DNA from 2 places in the Paraburkholderia sp. D1E genome. Region 1 is predicted to be linked to the other one. Evidence: riboswitches for the same ligand, from Rfam matches in the RefSeq annotation. Region 1 holds a riboswitch; the other holds the start of a gene.
The links. Region 1 has a riboswitch for manganese ahead of ACUN0E_RS24590 (TMEM165/GDT1 family protein). Riboswitches for the same ligand answer to the same signal wherever they lie in the genome.
Positions count from the first base shown of each region.

Region 2: it holds a riboswitch for manganese, as region 1 does, so the genes downstream of both, ACUN0E_RS42085 (sodium:calcium antiporter) here and ACUN0E_RS24590 (TMEM165/GDT1 family protein) in region 1, are expected to answer to the same signal.

Region 1 is NZ_JBQYMB010000001.1:5,459,146-5,465,876, reverse strand. It holds gene ACUN0E_RS24620 (AMP-binding protein) at 1-1,101, opposite strand, end outside; gene ACUN0E_RS24615 (hypothetical protein) at 1,098-1,760, opposite strand; gene ACUN0E_RS24610 (acyl carrier protein) at 1,760-2,011, opposite strand; gene ACUN0E_RS24605 (phosphopantetheine-binding protein) at 2,014-2,313, opposite strand; gene ACUN0E_RS24600 (lysophospholipid acyltransferase family protein) at 2,288-3,082, opposite strand; gene ACUN0E_RS24595 (beta-ketoacyl synthase chain length factor) at 3,066-3,809, opposite strand; yybP-ykoY riboswitch at 4,403-4,620, shown strand; gene ACUN0E_RS24590 (TMEM165/GDT1 family protein) at 4,632-5,204, shown strand; gene ACUN0E_RS24585 (DUF4136 domain-containing protein) at 5,330-6,037, opposite strand; gene pepN (aminopeptidase N) at 6,254-6,731, shown strand, end outside.
Region 2 is NZ_JBQYMB010000001.1:9,377,802-9,384,532, reverse strand. It holds gene ACUN0E_RS42100 (DUF1254 domain-containing protein) at 1-755, opposite strand, end outside; gene ACUN0E_RS42095 (hypothetical protein) at 780-1,574, opposite strand; gene ACUN0E_RS42090 (HAD family hydrolase) at 2,198-3,256, shown strand; gene ACUN0E_RS42085 (sodium:calcium antiporter) at 3,349-4,359, opposite strand; yybP-ykoY riboswitch at 4,460-4,631, opposite strand; gene ACUN0E_RS42080 (NADP-dependent oxidoreductase) at 4,794-5,813, shown strand; gene ACUN0E_RS42075 (hypothetical protein) at 5,925-6,227, opposite strand; gene ACUN0E_RS42070 (helix-turn-helix domain-containing protein) at 6,323-6,679, opposite strand.

The DNA.
Region 1 (6,731 bases):
ATACGGATGCAACGCAAGACGCGCTTCGAGCTCCGGCAGCGACACGCGCTTGCCGTCCAGCTTGAGCACGCGATCAAGGCGGCCTTGCAGGCGAAAGCGGCCATCGGCGTCGAAAGTGATTTTGTCGTCGGTTCGATGCCAGCCGGTGTGATCGAGATGCGGCGAGCGAACGTTCAGTGCGCCCGCTTCGTCGCGGCGTACTTCGATACCGCCCACCGGTTGCCACGCATCGGTCTGGTCCTGGCGACGCCACGCGATGCCGCCGGTTTCCGTACTGCCGTAGATTTCGAGCGGCGCGGCACCATAAGCGGCGGCATATTCCCGCGCGGCTTCCAGGGCGAGCGGGCCGCCTGAAGAAAAGAATGCGCGCGGCGCCGGCGTCAACGCGGCGAAACCCGGCAACGCGGGCCAACGCGACAATTGCGCGGGCGTCGAGACGACCACCGTCGCGCCGCATTGCTCGATCTGCGTTTGCAAATGCAAAGGCTCGATGCTGATCGCCCGGTCGAATGCGCGGCCCGCGGCGAGCGGCCACAACACGCGAAACAGCAGACCGTAGATGTGATGATGCGGCACGCTCGCGAGCATCGTCGCATCGCCGACCAGCGCGCCCCACTGCCTTTCGAGCGTGTGCACTTCGGCGTTGAATTGCGCGAGGGTTTTGCGGATCGGCTTGGGGGTGCCGCTGCTGCCCGACGTGTAGAGCGTCAACGGGGCTTGCGGATCGATCGTGTATGAGGTGTCTCGCGCGTGTGTGAAATCGGCGTCGGCGTCTCGCGCAACAGGCTGCAGGTCGGCGTCGGTCAGCACGGCGTCGTACGCGTCGGCAAGATCGGCGAGATAACCCGGTGTCGCATTGGCCGGAATCACCGGCTCCTTGCCGCACGCGAACAACGCAAACAGCGCGCAGGCGAAATCGAACGGATCGTCGATACACAACGCGTAGCGTCGCGCGGCTTGCGTTTGCACCAGTGAGACCAGCGTCGAGACACGCGCGCGAAATGCAGTGTGATCGAGCACCGTCGCGCCATCACGACATACCGGCGCATTCACGACGGAAGCCTCATGGTCCGCCGACAGCAGATCATGCAGCGCGATCATGCCGCCTCCGAACGCGCGGCTCGCGGCAACACCACCAGATAACGCCAGATCACCTCGGCGACCAGCAGCACGCCGATCAATCCGTAGGCGATCGCGCCGTTATAGAGCGACCAGCTTGCACGGCTCCAGTACAGCGCCGTATACGCGGAGAACGCGCCGTTCAGCGCGAAGAATACGCACCACACCTGGGTCACGCGCCACGTATGGCGCACGGCGCCCGGCGGCAGATTCGGATTGCCCAGCCGGGCGAATTTTTCGATCATCGACGGCCCGCGCACGAGCGTCGCGCCGAATGCAATCAACAGGCCCAGATTGACGAGTGACGGATAGAGGCGCAACAGCAGTTCGCTGTTGGTGAACACGATCGCCGCCGAGGCGCAGCTCAGCAAGCCGACCACGGTCCAGTCGAGCGAGGAGAGCCGGCGCAGCGAGGTCGCGACCGGACCGCTGCCGGCCCAGCGCTGCAACCACAGAATCGCAAACAGCATGCAGCCGACGTAGCGCGGTGTGTCCCAGCGCCAGGCACACAGAATCAACGCGGGATACGCGAGTTTTAGCAGGACCTGCACCACCGTTTTGGCCCAATGGCGCTCACTGCCGGACGATGCCCCGGCGGGTGGGCTCGCCGCCGCTTGCATTCGCGAGCGCACGAATGGCATCAGCCTTGTGCCGCCAGCAGGGATTCGACCGCACCGATCACGTCACCGACCGTGCGCACCGACTTGAATTCTTCCGGCTTGATGCGGCGGCCGGTCATTTCCTGCAGCTTGATCGCGAGGTCGACGGCGTCGATGCTGTCGAGATCGAGGTCTTCGAAGAGATGCGCGTCGGGTGTCACGCGCTCCGGCTCGATCGCGAAGTTCTCTTTGAAGATGGCGCGTATGCGCTCAAGAATCTCTGCCTCGGACACGATTAATCCCCTTTTTTTGTGGTTTCGTTCACAGCATGCGCCGTTTCGCGTTGACTCGCGACCAGTGCGGCCAGCGTGCTGATTGAGCGGAAATGTTCGCGGGTGCGTTCGTCGTTCGCTGCAATGGTCAGTTGGTATTGTTTGCGCAGCACGATGCCGATCTCGAGCGCATCGATCGAGTCGAGGCCGATGCCGTCGGTATCGAACAACGGTGCGTCGTCGTCGATATCGGCCGGACTCAGGTCTTCCAGATCGAGGGCTTCGATCAGAAGCTGTTTAATTTCCAGTTTTAAAGAATCCATAATCGAACAGGTGCTGAGTAATGTGTGCTTCGATGGCGCTAGTCACGCTGCGCGCCGCGAGAGACGGTGTAACGGCGTGGTCCGCGAGTTGCTCGACGCCAAGCGGCTCGAGCACGTTCACGCGTATCCGGAAAGCGCGCGTCGGCACGTCGTACCAGCGCATCTGCTTGGTGAACGCCGGCGGATCGCAATCCATCAACACCGGCACGATCGGCGCGCCGACCTTCAACGCCATATGCGCGAAACCGCGTGAAAAGGCGTGCAAGCGGTTCGGTGCCGGGCTGCGCGTACCTTCGGGGAAAATAATCATTGTGTAGCCTGCTGCGAGCTGCCGCGCGCCGGCTTCGACGAGCTCCGAGGGATCGGCATTACTCACGTATTCCGCCGAGCGCACGATTCCCCAGAAACACGGGTTGCCCCAGTGCGCGTTTTTCACCACGCAACAGGCACGCGGCGTGAGCGACAACAGCACCATCACGTCCAGGTACGTCGGGTGATTGGCAACCACGATCGCCGGGCCACCGGCGCGCAATACCTGCGCGCCCGACACTTCGAGTTCCATTACGCCGATGCGCCGCAACACTGCGACCAGCGCGCGGAAGAACCAGTGAATCACGGTCGTCACCACACGCTGACGCGACGCCGGATGCGGCCACAGCCAGGCAAACGGGAACACCAGCACCGAAAACAGCACACCGCAGATGCCGAACACCACGAAGGCCATGCCCGTCGCGCAGAATCGCCAGAGGTAATTAAATCGCGCGTTCATGCAACCTCCAATGCCATGCGGCGCCGGCGCTTTGCCAGACGGCGGGCTGGCCCGTTTCCAGACAATGCAGCAGTGCCTGGCTCTGGCTCGCGAAACTTTCCTCCGTGCCTGACTCGCTTTCCTCGCCCGTGTGGCTTGCTCCCTGCGCGGCCTCTGCGGCCTCCGGCTCACCTGCGCCGGACAACGTGCAAACCAGTTGCCCCGCAGTCGCCTCACCGTTCAGCAGGATCGCGATCGCGCCACCCTGCACTTCGTCTTCAATCGTGCCATACGCCGCATCGGCCGGTTCATCAGCGTACACCAGCAGCACTGGCGAGCCGGGCTGTGTGCCGTATTGCGCATACGCTTCCAGCAGCGCATAGCCAAGCGTCTCAGCGCCGGCCGAGATCGCGCTGGCAGCGGAACGGTCGCCGCGCGCGATGCCGAACACACCCGTCATTGCGTTCAGTACCGACAGGCTGAAGGCGGTCGGCGAGACCGGTTCACCCGCGCTGATGGTGCGCAAAATGTCCGTAGTGCGCCGCAATTCGCCGTGGCGTGAAGCAAACACGACCCGCACCTCGTCTTGCGCCACGCAATCATGCGCGACCTTCAGGGCGACTCTGGACAAAGTGCTCAGGCGACGCCGTACGATCGGCTCGATGAAGCCGATATCGGGTGCAGCAGTTGCGGCAGCAGGCCAGCTAGACCAGCGAGCGACCGGAATGGTCCAGTGCAGATCGGGCATATCGGTGTTCGCGCGTAGAAGCGAGGAGAGGCTGAGAGCGCCTGACGGAATACCTACCCGTCAGAGCATACGCGCCGCGCGGAACAGCAGTCTCCAGCCGGGGGGTCAATCCAATCTTCTTATAGGGTTCAGCGATTTAACGGCACTTGGCCCCGATTATTTAGGCGCCTTTGCCAATTGGTCTGATGGATTGTCTCAGGCTCCCTATGGTCGCCGGAATCATACTGAAGATTGTGGATTAAATCAGCCACAAAAGACGTATCCATCTGTATCCGTATCGCTCGTACGACGGCTGACTGGACAACACCGAAATGCAGGCCCAGCGGCCCTTGCGCAGCGCGTGATCGACCCGCAAAGCCACTTGCGGCGAGCTTCGCAGCCCGACTGGACGTTAATGACTTCCCCCAACACGCACCAATACTTTCATTTAACTTTCGAAATAAGTGTTTCGTTTCGGAACACTTCAATATGCCGGGCGCTATCTGCTGAGTGATTCGCCGCGCGTCGTTCAAATCTCACGCGCAACTTACGGTCGCTTACCGCAACGCGATTTTTGACGGGTAGCGGTGGCGCGCGGCCACGCCTGCTATACTCCGTCCCTCATTGGGGAGTAGCCGCCCCGCGGCATGTCCGCACCGCTGTCATACGGGTGCGTCGAACGTGCGGTTCGCGGGGGCGCCTGTCAACAAACTTGGCCTTTACGGCCATGGCAGCCGCAGCCTTTGGCCTGGCGAGACTGATGATCCACACACGCCGAAATAGGGCCCGGCGGTGTCGTGGGTCGTCGCTCGTTCTTATCTCGGCCCGGGGAACCAACACACCGTGGATCACGCTTTTCTCATTTCGACCGGAGCGGTCACGCTCGCCGAGATCGGCGACAAGACGCAACTGCTCTCGCTCGTCCTCGCGGCCCGCTATCGCAAACCGATGCCGATCATTCTGGGCGTGCTGACCGCTACGCTCGTCAATCACGCCTGCGCCGGCGCACTCGGCGCGTGGCTCGGCACGCTGCTCACGCCGACCATCATGCGGTGGGCCCTCGCCGCGTCGTTCATTGCGATGGGCTTGTGGATTCTCGTACCGGACAAACTCGACGATGAAGAAGCTAACACCAGCCGCACACATTTCGGCGTATTCGGCGCGACCGTCGTGACGTTCTTCCTGGCCGAAATGGGCGACAAGACGCAGATTGCGACCGTGGCGCTCGCCGCGCGCTTTCACGATTTCTTCGGCGTGGTGGCCGGCACGACGCTCGGCATGATGATCGCCAACGTGCCCGCGATCCTGCTCGGCGACCGCTTCGCCCATCGGCTTCCGACCCAAACTGTGCACGCCATCGCCGCGGTGATGTTCGTGATTCTGGGGACGATGGCGTTGTTCGGCGTCGGGGTTTAAGCGAGATCACTCACGCAGCGCTCACGTCACACGTTGTGCGCGAATGAAAACGGCCCGGCAGGGATGACCTGCCGGGCCGTTTTTTGTTGCGTCGCAGCGGATGACGTTGATCGCGCCGCTCGCGTTTACTGCACGGCCTTCGCACTCGACGCTGCCGCCGGTGCGGCCGCGGGCGCGGCGCCCGTCGTAGCGACTTCGTTCGACGCTCCGCCGTTCTTGTCGACAGGGATCTTCACCGTATGGACCACGCCGTTGCCGAGCGGAAAATCGGCCAGCGCGCTGCGCGCCAGATACGGCATAGCCCTCACCAGCGACGACTCGCCACCCGAGTTGCGCGCCGTCACGTTATAGACCTCTTTGCCGCTAGCACGCTCGGTGATTCGCACGCCGAGCAGGTGCGTGAAAATCGGGTAGCTCTGATTCACGTACGCAGTCGGATACGGACCCCATGCACCCCACGGCCCCCACGGATCGAACGACCGGCCCCAGTACGGCGCCGGCCAGGGGTTGTAATACACCGGCTGCGCGACTGTCACCATGTCCGAGCGAATCCCGTAAGACAGTCCGACCAGATAACGCGCCTGGGAAGTGTCGACCTGACGGAACGCGTGCGTGGCAAGTTCGTTGCCGACCAGGCGCTCGTACGTGGTGAGTTCGAGATTGTTCTGCTGATCCGCTGCCCGCGTAAAGGCATACGTACGGGTGGCGTCATTGCCGCTCCAGTCGGAAAACGCCGTGACCTGAGTGGTCACGTAGGTCGTGCAGCCGGACAGCAGCACCGTCAGCGTGGCCAGCAGCAGTGTGGCGCGGCGGGTCCATCGATCGAATTTCATGGTCTACCTCGGGTTGCCTGTTATCGCCAGTCTTGACCGGGTTGGTTTGCGCGCATGCTTTGCTGCGCGTGGCGCGCCCGATAATACGCTGACCTGGCGACTCGGTAAAAAGTTCGCTCCGCACGATCCGCCGAGCCTTTGTACAATGGCTCGACAAGCCCGGCTCGCGCGCCATAAGCACGTGTGACGGCTCGAGTCCCATCACTACAGAACGCCATGGCCGATACCGCAACGCCCAATGTGATCCGCCGCGCCGATTACGCGCCGCCCGCCTTCCTGATCGACACCGTCGCACTGGAGTTCGATCTGATCCCCGAACGCACCGTCGTCAGGAACACGATGCGTGTGCGCCGCAACCCGGACGCATCCCGAGCTTCGAATTTCGAACTGATGGGCGAACAACTCGAGTTCGTCGGCGCCACGATCGACGGCGCCCCATTCGCCAACGCGCATGCGCACGAGCACGGCCTCACGCTCGACAACGTGCCGGATAACTTCGAGCTCACGCTTACCAGTATCTGCAATCCGGCGGAAAATACCACGCTGTCGGGCCTGTATGTGTCGGGCGGCAACTTCTTCACGCAGTGCGAGGCGGAAGGCTTTCGCCGCATCACCTATTTCCTCGACCGTCCCGACGTAATGGCGACCTTCACGGTCACGTTGCGCGCCAGCAAGGCCGACTACCCGGTGCTGC
Region 2 (6,731 bases), 3.9 Mb from region 1:
AGCAGGAAGTTCAGGTACGCGATGAAATCGACCGAAGTCGCCTTTGCTTCATCCCATTTCGGAAACGTCAGCTTCGCCGCGGGAGGCGGTGCAGCCGTGTGCTCAAAGGCGGACAACGGCGTGAGCTTGTATTGCTTCTGAATCGCCTGAACGTTTTTCACATCGCTCGCACCGTTGAGCGCCGTGCGGCCGAGCGTCAGGATCAGGTCCGTCTCCGAGCGGAACACCTTGTCGATTCCCTTGGGCGTGTCGCCTTGCCAGTTCGGTCCGGCGAACAGATAGTGGCCCGCGCCGTTGCCCGTGGTGCGCGAACCGACGTACGCGAAGTTGTACGTGAACAGGTCGATCCACTGGAACACGTAGTAACGCTCGTTCGGCACCGCGGGCACCGTCAGCACCCACGGTTCGCGACGCAGATCGAGCCATGCCCACGAGTACGGCGTGTCGTTATTCGGCGTGACGATTTCCTTGTTCTCGGGACCGTACGGCTGCGAGTAATTCCGGAATTTGCCGAAACCACCCACGTAAGACTTCGAGCTGGAATCGAGCGCCTGCTGGTACAGAGTCTTGTAGTTGAACAGCATGGGATACGCGTAGAGGAACGCATCCTTGGCGATCGCGCGCGCTTCGTCCGGTGAGGCTGTAACGGTCGCGGACGAAGCCGCGGCCTGGGCGCCAGCTTGCGTGATTGGCAACATCGTCAGCGACAGTCCGGCGACGACTGCGCCGATTTGCAGGCGTTTAAGCAATGTCATGACTGCTTTCTCTCAGGTTCTGGTCTATTTGCCGAACGTCATATTCAAGCCCGCGAAGATCGTGAACTTCGGCACCCCTGCGCCGGAATGGGCAACGGAGTACTGCGGTTCGATGAACGCGTTGTAGATGGTCGAGCCACCCTTCCACGCCTTGCCGGCGCCAAGGCCGACCGGAATGTAATAGCTGCCGTGCTGCAGGTCGAAAGTCCAGGTGCCGGTCGAGCGGATGTACCAGCCGCCCGGCAGGTTGAAGATGCCAAACGGCTGCGCAGTGAGCGACTGCGTAGTCGGCCGGCTGCTTTGCCCCGCGAACGAGTGTTGCCATTGCACCAGCGCACCGAGCAATCGCGCCTTGGTCGCGCTTACGGCGACAGCGGCAAGGCCAGCCTGCCACTTGCCGGTACCTAGACTCGGGTCAGTGGCCGTCGGCATGGTCACGAGCGGGCCGACACCGATCTGCACGTCGCCTTGGGAGAGCAGGAAGATGTCGAATAGATTCAGGTCGCCGAGGCCGGTGTTATAACCACCGCTCGGATCGGGCCGCGTGCTGACCGGCAGCGTGGCGCGGAAAATTTCCGGCACGCCGATCAGGCTGTTCGGGCCGATCGGCACGGTGGGGCGCAAGAGCAGATCGTTGGTGTGCGCGCTCGCGCCGAACACGCTCGGCGTGTAGTAATTCTGGATGTTGAATGACGCGGCCAGATTGAGCGGATTATTACTCTTATTGGCTTCGTCGGCCGATGCCTGAGCGAACGCCGGCGACAACATCACCGAGGCGGCGTATAACGCTGCCGACCAAACCACGCATTTACAACCCATTCCCACACCTCGTCTATGGGCATTTCTTATAGGCGAACGCATTCCTTTGCCCGACGCAAATAAAACCAAGGAAACAGCATTCGTATTTTCGAATTAAATCGAACTAATCGCAGACGCGTGTTAGCCCACCCGGCAGCCACGCGCAGCCGGGAAAATATGCGAGACAGATGAGGCACACGATTAAATCGCGCTAAGTCTCTCGAACAAGCTGGACAGACGGTACGACCGGATACAGGGCTTGCATGGACGCTCCTTCAAACCAAAGAGACGCCGCGCCAACCGCGGCATGCGGAAAGTAGAAAGTGCACAACGTGGGACGTCGTTGCGGAATACTAGCAAACGTTCCCGATAATTACAGAGATAAATTTGTAACACGATCGAAAGCTCGTCAATTTCCGCCTGCATTAGATTTTTATAGCCATTCGCATTGCATAGTTTCTCCGTAGCTTTGAATATTTATTCGCTCAATGCTTAAGTAACCGCATGGCGGAATGTGCCGTTGCGAATCACCGGCATTGACGCGGCCGCTCAAAAAAAACAACAGAATGGGCTGCAACAATCACCTAGGCCCATTAGACTGGCGCTCGCTCAAAGTTTGACCCACCGCTTTTGATGAGGCTTTCATGATTCGCACGATGCACCGGTACTGCATTGCTTTGACCGTCGTGGTTCTTTCAGCTTGCACCGTTACGCCGCGCCACGATACGAGCGAGTCGCCGGCCGGCGCGTCGACCGCCGCCGCCCTCCCATCGTGGAACGACACCGCGACCAAGCGCTCGATTGTCGACTTCGTCACGCTGGTCACCACGCCCGAGTCGAAGGATTTCATCGCGCACGCCGACCGGATCGCCGTGTTCGACAATGACGGCACGTTGTGGCCGGAGCAGCCCGCCTCGGTACAACTGGTGTTTGCGCTGCAACGGGTGAAGACGGTGGCCGGGCGGCATCCGGAATGGAAGCGGCAGGAACCGTTTCGCTCAATTCTGAGAGGCAATCTTAAAAGTGTCGCGGCGAGCGGCGACGCCGGCTCGATGAGGCTGCTGGCGGCGGCGCATGCCGGCATGACCAGCGATCAATTCGCCGCGCTCGTGCACGAATGGTTCGACTCCGCGAGTGACCCGCGCTTTAACCGCCCGTACGCCGACCTCGCTTATCAGCCAATGCTCGAGTTGCTCGCCTACCTGCGCGCCAACGGCTTCAGGACCTATCTGGTGACGGGCAGCGATGTCGAGTTCGTCCGCGACATGGCGCAGCGCGTGTACGGCATTCCGCCCGAGCAGGTGATTGGCAGCACCGTCAAATACAAGTACAGCCAGACGAATGGCGCCGTCGCGTTGACCCGGCTTGCGCAGGTCGACACGCTTGTCGACGGCGCAGCCAAACCGCTCGCCATCGCCCGCGTGATCGGCAGGCGTCCGGTAATCGCGTTCGGCAACGCGGACGGCGACGTGCCGATGCTCGAATGGACCTCGGCCGGCGACGGGCCGCGCTTCGCGGCGCTGCTGCACCACACTGACGGCGAACGGGAGTATGCGTACGATCGCACGGCGAAAAGCGGCAAGCTCGACAAGGGCCTCGACGAAGCCGGCGCGAAAGGCTGGCTCGTCGTCGATATGAAGGATGACTGGAACACGGTGTTCAAGCCGGATAGCGCGGCAACGACTGCGGCACCGTCGAATTAAGGGCGGCTTGTTGGGAAGGCCGCGCTTAGGCCGCGTTCGCTGCAGTCTTTGCTGCGGTTTCTGCGCGGCCTCCCGGGCCTTTCATCACTCGCCTAGCGGGTCAGGGTGATCACCAGATAGCCGGCGTACAGCACGCCGCACACCAGCAGCGCCCACACCGGCACGCCGCGTTCGCGCACGTTGATCCGCAGCCATGCGGCGGCGGCGAGCGTAATCACGATGCCGGTCACCACTTCGATGCGCGGCGTCCATGGCGTCAGCAGAATGCCGATTGCCGGCAGCAAGGTTCCCTGAAACACCATCGCGCCGGTGATGTTGCCGAACGCCAGCGTGTCCTTGCCACGGCGAATCCACAGGATGCTGTTGACCTTCTCCGGCAACTCGGTGGCGATCGGAATAATCAGCAGCGAGAGCAGCAGCGGTGAGACGCCGAGCACCTGGGACACACCCCGCACACCGTGGATGAAGCCTTCCGCGCCCCACACCAGCAATCCAACCGCCAGCGCGAGTTGCACCACGATGGTCACGAGATTGGTGGGCAAGCCGAGACGCGACAGCAGCATCTTGCCCGGCGCTTCAGTGCCGTGGCCGGCGTCGACCAGTTTGTTCGATGCGCGGAACGTCAGCACCACATAGGTGATGTACACACCGACCAGCGCCGCGCTGAACAGCGCCCGCACGATCATCTGTTCGTGCGGCACGTACATCGCCGCGGCCGCCAGCACGAAGGCGCACAGGAAATAGTTCAGATCGCGCGTGAAACCCGTGCGCTCCGGCGTAACCCAGCCGCCCATACCGCGCGAGCCAAGAATCGCGAGCGTCATCAGGAAGGTGGAGAGGGTAGAGAGCATGAGCGGCGCGCCTAGAATCGCGCCGACGCCAATCTCCTGATTGACCGCGCTGTCAGCTGTGCCACCGGCAATCGCGAGCAACGGGACGAGCGTCTCGGGCAAGGCGGTACCGACCGCCGCGAACAGCGAGCCCGTCACACCTTCGGAGATTTTCAGGCGCTCGCCGAGATGTTCGAGTGCGTTAGTGAAGAGCTCGGCCGCCACCAGAATGACGACCAGCATGAGGGCAAGTTCGAACAGGAGACCGGTCATGCTTGGCTCCCAGCAAATCCAAAGGGAACGCGGCACAACGGATGGCCAAGCGGGGAGACTGGCAGGGCACTACGACGTTTCACAGGGCAACTCCGCGGTCGGACGTAGATGACGAACCAATGACGCACCGCGACCCGTCCGACCAGAACGAAGCAGTACGCCAATGGTCTCGCCAAACCGACCCGGTCGAACGCGCCATGACCCGCAGGCCAAGTATGTTGACGCGCTCTCCTTCAATGGATGAAGGAAGGCTACTCCCCAGTGACCGGGCGATTCTAACGGGATGCGCGGCTTTCAACAAGCTTGGGATCAGGCACATGTTCCGTCGGCTCCCGGCCTGACGACGTCCATCCGGATGCGACGTCAGGTGCGCACGCGTGCGACAGCCCCGCTGGTAAGATCGATCACCGTCTACGACAGCAGTGAGTCCTCACATGAGTTATCAAAATCGCCAGTGGTTTTACGTCAAGCGCCCCGAGGGACGCGTTAACGATGAGCATTACGAGTTGCGCGAAAGCGAGCTCGACGGCAGTTTGTCATCGAATGAGGTGCTGATTCGGGCGCGCATTATTAGCGTCGATCCGTACATCCGAATCCAGCAGCACGAACGCAATACTTACGATGTGCCGCATCCGCTTGGCATCGTGCAGCGAGCGGGCGTGGTTGGTGAAGTGGTGGCGTCGGCAAGCCCGCTGTTCAAGGAGGGTGACTGGGTGTCGGCCTATAGCGGCTGGCAGTTATACGCCAAGTGCCATCACAGCGAGCTGACCAAACTGGACCCGGACGCAGCGCCCGTTTCGACCGCGCTCGGCGTGCTCGGGATGCCGGGACGCACCGCGTGGTTCGGTTTGATGGAAGCGGGCAGGCCGCGTCCGGGCGACACGCTGGTCGTGTCCGGTGCGGCGGGCGCGGTCGGCTCGCTAGTCGCACAGTTCGGCAAGCGCGCCGGATGCCGCGTCATCGGGATCGCGGGCGGCCCGGACAAGTGCGCGTTTTTGACCGATACACTGAAGCTCGATGGCGCGGTCGACTATCGGGCGCATCCCACGCTCGAAGGCTTGCAGTCGGCGCTGCAAGCGGCAACCGGCGGCGTCGATGTCTATTTCGACAATGTGGGCGGCATGATCACCGACGCGGTGATTCCGCTCATCAAGCGCCGCGCACGGATCGTGATCTGCGGTGCGATCGCCCAATACGATGGGGGGCTGGACACGCCGGACCTCGCACCGCGCTTCCTGCAGCACATGCTGTTTCAGCGCGCGACGATCCAGGGGATTCTGGCGCGCGACTTCGTGCATCGGATGGACGAGATGCTGCAGACCGTCGCGCCGTGGGTGAAGAACGGTGAAATCGTTTATCAGGAGACGTACATCGATGGTTTCGATGCGTTGCCGAACGCGCTTAATAGCCTGTTCGAAGGGAAGAATCTTGGGAAGCTGCTGGTAAGGGTGTGAAGGTGTGAGGCCGAGTCAAAACCGACAATGTTAATAACGTTAAAGTTGAACGCGTTAGAGATCGAATAAAAGCAAACCCGGCCGAGGCCGGGTTTGCTTTTTGTGGATTGTTTATGTCCGTTTGCTGCGTCTTTGCAGCATGGCCTCAGTCTCCGGCGCCGTCATGTACCTGCTGGCGACCCTGTAGTCATAGTCCGCGGTAATGGTGATCTGTCCGAGCCGGTAGTCGATGCTGAACAGGACCTGGTGTCCCGGCAGAAAGCCGGCGTGTTCGAGCATGGCATCGGTAACCTGCATCCAGGGAAAGGCAGTACGCCTGCCGTGTTCGTGCGTGCGGTCTGCTTCAAGCGCAACGGAAATGCGTGTGACTTGTTCGTCGCGTGCGCGACGTGGTTTAAGATTGGCGTTAGCCATGGTCAACTCCTTCGGTGAGTTGGTGGTGGTCAGCGGGCCGTATGGGTTGCCGCCCATGCGGCCCGCGCTTCTTCTACTACGTCAAATTTCCTTCCTCACTGCTGGGTCTGTGCCAGCACCATATCAAGCATCTCGGATACGAAGCGTTGCCGCGCTTTCGGTAGCCGGCTGATCGCCTCGAGCTGCTGTTGAAGCTTAGAGGGCCGCCCGCGTTTCCTATCTCGAGTCACGTCCTGCCCCAACAGTTCATCGGATGAAAGCCCAAGCGTTTTGGTCAACTCCGGTAGCAGTGAGACGGGCGGCCGCAGCCGCGCGCCTTCGTAGTGGGCGAGGGTCTGCTGGGCAATGCCAAGCTGCTCGGCAAGTTGCTGCTGAGTGAACTTGTGGGCCTTGCGGGCGCTGGCGATACGCGAGCCCAACGCCTTGAAAAACTGTTCATCCTTCGGATTCATGACTAAGTTCAGCGGTGAAAGTCCAGCCATGATGATAGCGCTGATTTGGTGG